Regions from separate parts of the Streptomyces sp. SJL17-4 genome, predicted to be linked through region 2. Evidence: riboswitches for the same ligand, from Rfam matches in the RefSeq annotation. Region 2 holds a riboswitch; the other holds the start of a gene.
What was found. A riboswitch is a leader RNA that binds a small molecule or an ion and turns the genes downstream of it on or off. The one in region 2 is predicted to bind ZMP and ZTP.
Positions count from the first base shown of each region.

Region 1: it holds a riboswitch for ZMP and ZTP, as region 2 does, so the genes downstream of both, N5875_RS01145 (tetrahydrofolate dehydrogenase/cyclohydrolase catalytic domain-containing protein) here and glyA (serine hydroxymethyltransferase) in region 2, are expected to answer to the same signal.

Region 1 covers NZ_CP104578.1:249,616-253,014, forward strand. The annotation lists gene N5875_RS01140 (hypothetical protein) at 1-788, opposite strand, end outside; gene N5875_RS01145 (tetrahydrofolate dehydrogenase/cyclohydrolase catalytic domain-containing protein) at 948-1,802, opposite strand; ZMP/ZTP riboswitch at 1,831-1,939, opposite strand; gene N5875_RS01150 (GAF domain-containing protein) at 2,005-3,399, shown strand, end outside.
Region 2 covers NZ_CP104578.1:3,469,960-3,473,358, forward strand. The annotation lists gene N5875_RS15205 (hypothetical protein) at 1-677, shown strand, start outside; gene glyA (serine hydroxymethyltransferase) at 850-2,127, opposite strand; ZMP/ZTP riboswitch at 2,201-2,291, opposite strand; gene rocD (ornithine--oxo-acid transaminase) at 2,466-3,399, shown strand, end outside.

The DNA.
Region 1 (3,399 bases), 3.2 Mb from region 2:
GTGCCGAGCGGCTGGAGCTCGGCCTTGCGTCGCAGCGGTTCACGGCAGAGCAGTGCGGCGGCCTCACGGATCGCCGTGTCCGTGGCATGAACGCCGGTCAGGCGGAGCCGGGCGACGAGTTCGGCGTGATGCGGCGTGTCGCAGGCGCGCGGGAGAGCGGTGCCCGGCGCGCCGCGGTCGATGTCGAAGCAGTCGCCGACGCGCAACGCCTCGAAGGAGACGGGGCGGGGCGAGTCGCCGCCACTCGTCGCGGGGCCGGTCGGCCGGGGCGGGGCGGTGGTGCCGCCGGTCCGGGTGGGCGTCGCGGACGCGAGCTCCCCGGGGCCGACGGCCCGGTGCGGGGAGGCGGTCCGGCTCGGCGTGGCGTCCGAGGTCACGCCCGCTGTCGGCGTGTCGGCGGTGCGGCCGTCGTCCGTCCCGGTGTCACCCGTGCGCGTTTCGGTGGATCCTCGGCCGCCCGGCGGGATGGCCTCGGCGTCGCCGGATACGACCGGTGACGGCGCGCCGGCCTGGTCGCCGCCGGGCCGTTCGGCCGTGGACGCGCTCGGCTCGGTCCCGCCCCGCGAGGCGACGAACGCGGTCGCCACGAGCCCGGCCACGAGCAGCGGGACGAGCGGCACGCCGAACCGGCGGGCGCCCCGGGCGGCCGGTCCGGGCCGGGGCGCGCCGAGCCGGACGATGCGGGGCGACCAACCGGAGTCGGAATGGGGGACATGGGGGACATCGCGCGGTTCGGGTTCGCCCGGTCGGCGGTCCGGCGACGGGGTGGCGGTGGACTGGTGGGGCACAAGCTCAAGGTTCGCCGGTCGGCGGCTCCGCGGCCACCCATTTAGGGGCGCGGGGAGCGGCCTGTACAGAAACGTGACCATCGCCGGCCTCGATCGCGCCCGCCGCCCCTTCCGACGCCCCTTCTGCCACCGCGTCCGCCGCCCCGTCACGAACCGGCCCTACAGGCCGAGCCGGCGCTCCGCGCCCTCGACGGTCTGGGCGAGGAGCACGGCGATGGTCATGGGGCCGACGCCGCCCGGGACGGGGGTGATGAGGGAGGCGCGCTCGGCGGCCGAGACGAAGTCGACGTCGCCGACGTTGCCCGGGTTGTAGCCGGCGTCGATGACGACGGCGCCGGGCTTGATGTCCGCGCCCTTGATGAAGTTCGGCTTGCCGACCGCGGCCACGAGGATGTCGGCCTCGCGGACGACGGAGGAGAGGTCCTCGGTGCGGGAGTGGCAGTAGGTGACGGTGGCGTCGCGGCCGAGCAGGAGGAGTCCGGCCGGCTTCCCGAGGATCGCGCTGCGGCCGACGACGACCGCGCGCTTGCCGCGGAGTTCGACGTCGTACGCGTCGAGGAGACGCATGATGCCGCCGGGCGTGCAGGAGACGAAGCCGGGCAGTCCGAAGCCCATGGCGGCGAAGGAGGCCATGGTGACGCCGTCGACGTCCTTCTCCGGGGCGATGGCCTCGAAGGCGGCGCGCTCGTCGATGTGCGGGCCGACGGGGTGCTGGAGCAGGATGCCGTGGACCTCGGGGTCATCGGAGAGCGCCGTGATCGCGGAGACGAGTTCCTCGGTCGTCGTGGTGGCGGGCAGCTCGACGTGCCGGGAGCGGATTCCGGCCTTCGCGCAGCGGTTCTGCTTCATCTTCACGTACGTCACCGAGGCCGGGTCCGCACCGACCAGGACGGTCGCGAGACACGGCGTGACACCGGTGCGACGGGTGATCTCGGCGGCGCGGGCGGCGGTCTCCTCGACCGTACGGCGGGCGAGGGCCGTGCCGTCCATGAGTGTGGCGGTGCTGGTGGACATGGCAACTCCTGGGCGTCGTCTCTGACAGGTGATTCGCCCAGGCGCACGGCATCGGTACGGACACGCCGGTCGAGCACGCCCCCGCCGGGCCGCTCCCCGGTGGTGATCCACCTCAAGCGCCAGTCACGGCCCGAGCCCTACTGTACGTGAGCGGTCGGGAGCCGGTCCCGGACAGGGTGCGCGCGACCGGGCGCGCGGGCGCTTGTCGACGGCGCTCCCGCGCATCACGATGACCTCGACGGGCCGGGACGACCTCGACGAGGAGGCCGAGTTGAGCGACATGTGGGTGGCCGGACGGGCGAAGGCGACGGACGGAACGGCCGACGGTGGCGGCGGCGGGCGGACGAGGACGACGGACGGAACGGCCCGCGACCCCGGAGAGGCTCCCCACACCGGCGGGGCGGTGCCCGACCCCCAGTCCGAGGCCCCCGGCTCCGGGCAGGTCCGGCCGCTGGTCGCCGCGTCGTGGCGCCGTTCCGCACGCGCGCACGTGAGTCCGGACGGGGCGGCCCGGGTGGAGCTGGACGAGGACGAGCTCGCCGACATCCGGGACGGCCATCCGCTGGCGGCGGCGATGCCCGTCATCCGGGAGCTGATGGGGGCGTACGCGACGGACGGGGAGCATCTCCTCGCGGTCTGCGACGCCGCCGGGCGGATGCTGTGGGTCGAGGGCCACCCGGCGACGCTGCGCAAGGCGCGGGGGATGAACTTCGTGGCCGGGGCCCGCTGGTCGGAGGCGGCGGCCGGGACGAACGCGCCCGGCACGGCCCTCGCGGTCGACCGGCCGGTCCAGGTGGTCGCCGCCGAGCACTTCCGCCACCCGGTGCGGGCGTGGACCTGTGCCGCCGCCCCCGTGCACGACCCGCGCAGCGGGCGGGTGCTCGGCGCGGTCGACATCACGGGCGGAAGGCGGCTGGCGCACCCGCACAGTCTCGGCTTCGTCCAGGCGGTGGCACGGGCGGCGGAGTCGCAGCTCGCGCTGCTCGGACCCGCGCCGGAGGCGGGCAGGGCGAGCCTCGCGGCGCTCGGCCGCGACGAGGCCCTGCTGTCGCTCGGCGGGCGGCGGGTCCGGCTGGGCCGGCGGCACAGCGAGATCCTGGTGCTGCTCGCGCACCGCCCGGAAGGGATCGGCGGCGAGGAGCTCCTCACGCTGCTCTACGAGGACGAGTCCGTCACGCCGGTGACGCTGCGGGCGGAGCTGTCGCGGCTCCGGGCGCTGCTGGGACCGGATCTGCTGCGGTCGCGCCCGTACCGGCTGGCGGGTGGGATGGACGCGGACTTCGCGGCGGTGGACCGACGGCTCGCCTCGGGGGCCGTCGCGGCGGCGGCCGGTGAGTACGCGGGCCCGCTGCTTCCGGCCTCGCTCGCCCCCGGCGTCGTACGGCTGCGGGAGCGGCTCGCGGGCCGGCTGCGGGCGGCGCTGGTGGACCGGGGTGATCCCGGGCTGCTCGCGGACTGGGCGTACAGCAGCTGGGGCGAGGACGACCTGGTGGTCTGGCGGGCGTTGTGCGCGACGGTTCCGGCGCCTCAACTCCCTCCCGTACGCGCGCGTCTCGACTCCCTGGAGGCGGAACTGTCCTCCGGTGCAACGGTCTTG
Region 2 (3,399 bases):
ACTCGGCCCGCCCTCGGTGGTGGACCTCGGCGTCCGCGTCGGTACGGGAATGGGTGCGGGCGCGGTGGCGGGCCCTGGTGGCGGGCCTGACCGGGGTGCTGATCGTGCTGGTGCTCACGCCGCCGGTGCGGGCGACGGTGGCGGAGTGGTTCGGGTTCGGTGGGGTCGCCGTGCGGATCGACCCGGACGGCAGGCCTGTCCCGGGGGCCGGTGGCGCGGTCCCGGGGTGCCCGGAGCCGGTGCCCCTCGGGGAGGCGGGGCGGCTCGCGGGCTTCGAGCCGCTGATACCGGCGGCGCTCGGCGCGCCGGACGCGGTGGCGGTGACGGGGTCGGCCGAGCGGGGCCGGGCGGTGATCAGTCTGTGCTGGCGCGACGGGGAGCGGACGGTCCGGCTGGACGAGTTCCCGGCCCGGCTGGACATCGGTTTCGCCAAGCAGGTGCGGACGCAGCCGGAGTGGGTCGATCTCCCGGACGGCGCGCAGGGCTACTGGTTCGCGGCCCCGCATCTGCTGACGTTCCCGATGACGGACGGGACGGGCGCGGCCTGGACCCATGAGGTCCGCACGGCGGGCCCCACGCTCCTCTGGACGAGGAACGGGGGCGCGCTCACCTTCCGGCTGGAGGGGATACCGGACCGGGAGGAGGCCCGACGGACGGCGGAGTCGGTCGGCGGCTGACGGGCGGGGCGGGCCGACGGACGGCGGAACCGGACGGCCAGCGGCCGGGGCCGGACTGCCAGCGGCCGGGGCCGGACGGCGGAACCGGTCGGCCGGGGGCCGGGGCGGGGCCGGACGGGCTCCTTCGTGGTCCGTCACGGAGAAGGCCGCCCGGGGCACCGCCCCGCGGGGGTCAGACCGGGAGCCCCGGGGCCGGGAAGGCGGACATCAGGTCGGCGACCTCCGCGCGGACCGCGGCGAGGGTCTGCTCGTCGCCCGTGCCGGCGGCCGTGACACCGCGGTCGATCCAGTCGGCGACCAGGTCCATGTGCTCCGTGGTGAGGCCGCGGGAGGTGAGGGAGGGGGTGCCGATGCGGATGCCCGAGGGGTCGAACGGCTTCCGGGAGTCGTAGGGGACGGTGTTGTAGTTGACGACGATGCCCGCCCGGTCGAGGGCCTTCGCCGCGATCTTGCCGGGGACCTGCTTGGGGGTGAGGTCCATCAGGATCAGGTGGTTGTCGGTGCCGCCGGAGACGAGGTCGAAGCCACGGGCGAGGAGCGCCTCGGCGAGGGCCTTGGCGTTGGCGACGACGGCGTGGGCGTAGTCGCGGAAGGAGGGCAGGGACGCCTCGCGGAGGGCGACGGCGATGGCGGCGGTGGTCTGGTTGTGCGGGCCGCCCTGGAGACCGGGGAAGACGGCCTTGTCGAGGGCCTTGGCGTGCTCCTCGCGGGACATCAGCATGGCGCCGCGCGGGCCGCGCAGGGTCTTGTGGGTCGTCGTGGAGATGACGTCCACGTGCGGGACCGGGGACGGGTGCGCGCCGCCCGCGATCAGGCCGGCGATGTGGGCGACGTCGGCGACGAGCACGGCACCGGCCTCGCGGGCGATCTCGCCGAAGGCGGCGAAGTCGATCGTGCGGGGCAGCGCGGTGCCACCGCAGAAGATCACCTTGGGGCGCTCCTTGAGGGCGAGCTCGCGGACCTGGTCGAAGTCGATGAGGCCCGTGTCGTGGCGGACGCCGTACTGGACGCCGCGGAACCACTTGCCGGTGGCGGAGACGCCCCAGCCGTGGGTGAGGTGGCCGCCCATGGGCAGGGCCATGCCCATGACGGTGTCGCCGGGCTCGGCGAAGGCGAGGTAGACGGCGAGGTTGGCCGGGGAGCCGGAGTAGGGCTGGACGTTGGCGTGGTCGACGCCGAAGACGGCCTTGGCGCGCTCGACGGCGAGGGTCTCGACCTGGTCGATGTTCTGCTGGCCCTCGTAGTAGCGGCGGCCGGGGTAGCCCTCGCTGTACTTGTTCTGGAGGACGGTGCCGGAGGCTTCGAGGACGGCGGCGGAGACGTAGTTCTCGCTGGGGATGAGGCGCAGGGTCTCGGCCTGGAGTCGTTCCTCGGCGACGACGAGGGCGGCGAGCTCGGGGTCGGCGGCGGCGAGCGCGGGGTGCTGGTACTGGTGCTGCGGAGTGGTCATGGTGGTGTCCTCCGGGCGTCGGCGGATCCCGGGGCACTGCGTGAGAGGCGCGGCGCCACGCGGGACTTCGGTCCCGTGACGCCCAGGCGGGCGGCGTCTCGTGTGGTCTGCCGCGCACGGCTCCCCCGGGGTCGCTTCCCCGCGCGCCAGTCGCCGTGCGTGTTCTCAGAGTAGCGGGTGTCTTATAGGCCAGGCGCGAGCCCGGCCTGACCGACAGGACACCCGCGGACGGCGCGGCGCGCGCGAGGTTTCCCGGTCCGGCATCCGAGCGACGATAGAAACAGGGGCCACACCCCCTCGTCGGGTCACACCCGAGCCGCAGGACGAACGGAGATCCCGTGTCGAGCACACAAGACGCGATCGCTTCGGCGGAGGCGCACAGCGCTCACAACTACCACCCCCTGCCGGTCGTCGTCGCTTCGGCGGACGGCGCCTGGATGACCGATGTCGAGGGGCGCCGCTATCTCGACATGCTCGCCGGCTACTCGGCGCTCAACTTCGGGCACGGCAACCGGCGTCTGATCGACGCGGCCAAGGCCCAGCTGGAGCGGGTGACGCTGACGTCGCGCGCCTTCCACCACGACCGGTTCGCCGAGTTCTGCTCCCGGCTCGCCGAGCTGTGCGGGAAGGAGGCGGTACTGCCGATGAACACCGGCGCGGAGGCCATCGAGACGGCCGTGAAGACCGCCCGGAAGTGGGGGTACGAGGTGAAGGGCGTGCCGGACGGGCACGCGAAGATCGTGGTGGCGGCGAACAACTTCCACGGCAGGACGACGACGATCGTCAGCTTCTCCACGGACCACGAGGCGCGGGACCACTTCGGTCCGTACACGCCGGGGTTCGAGATCGTGCCGTACGGGGACCTGACGGCGATGGAGGCGGCGGTCACCGAGAACACGGTGGCGGTGCTGCTCGAACCGATCCAGGGCGAGGCGGGGGTCCTGGTCCCGCCGGCCGGCTATCTGGCGGGGGTGCGGGAGCTGACCCGTCGGCGGAACGTGCTGTTCATGGCGGACGAGATCCAGTCGGGTCTGGGCCGGACGGGCCGGACGTTCGCGTGCGAGCACGAGGGCGTGGTGCCGGACGTGTACATCCTGGGGAAGGCGCTGGGCGGCGGGGTAGTGCCGGTGTCGGCGGTGGTCGCCGACCGGGATGTGCTCGGGGTGTTCAGGCCGGGTGAGCACGGGTCGACGTTCGGCGGGAATCCGCTGGCCTGCGCGGTGGCCCTGGAGGTGATCGCGATGCTGCGGACGGGCGAGTACCAGGAGCGGG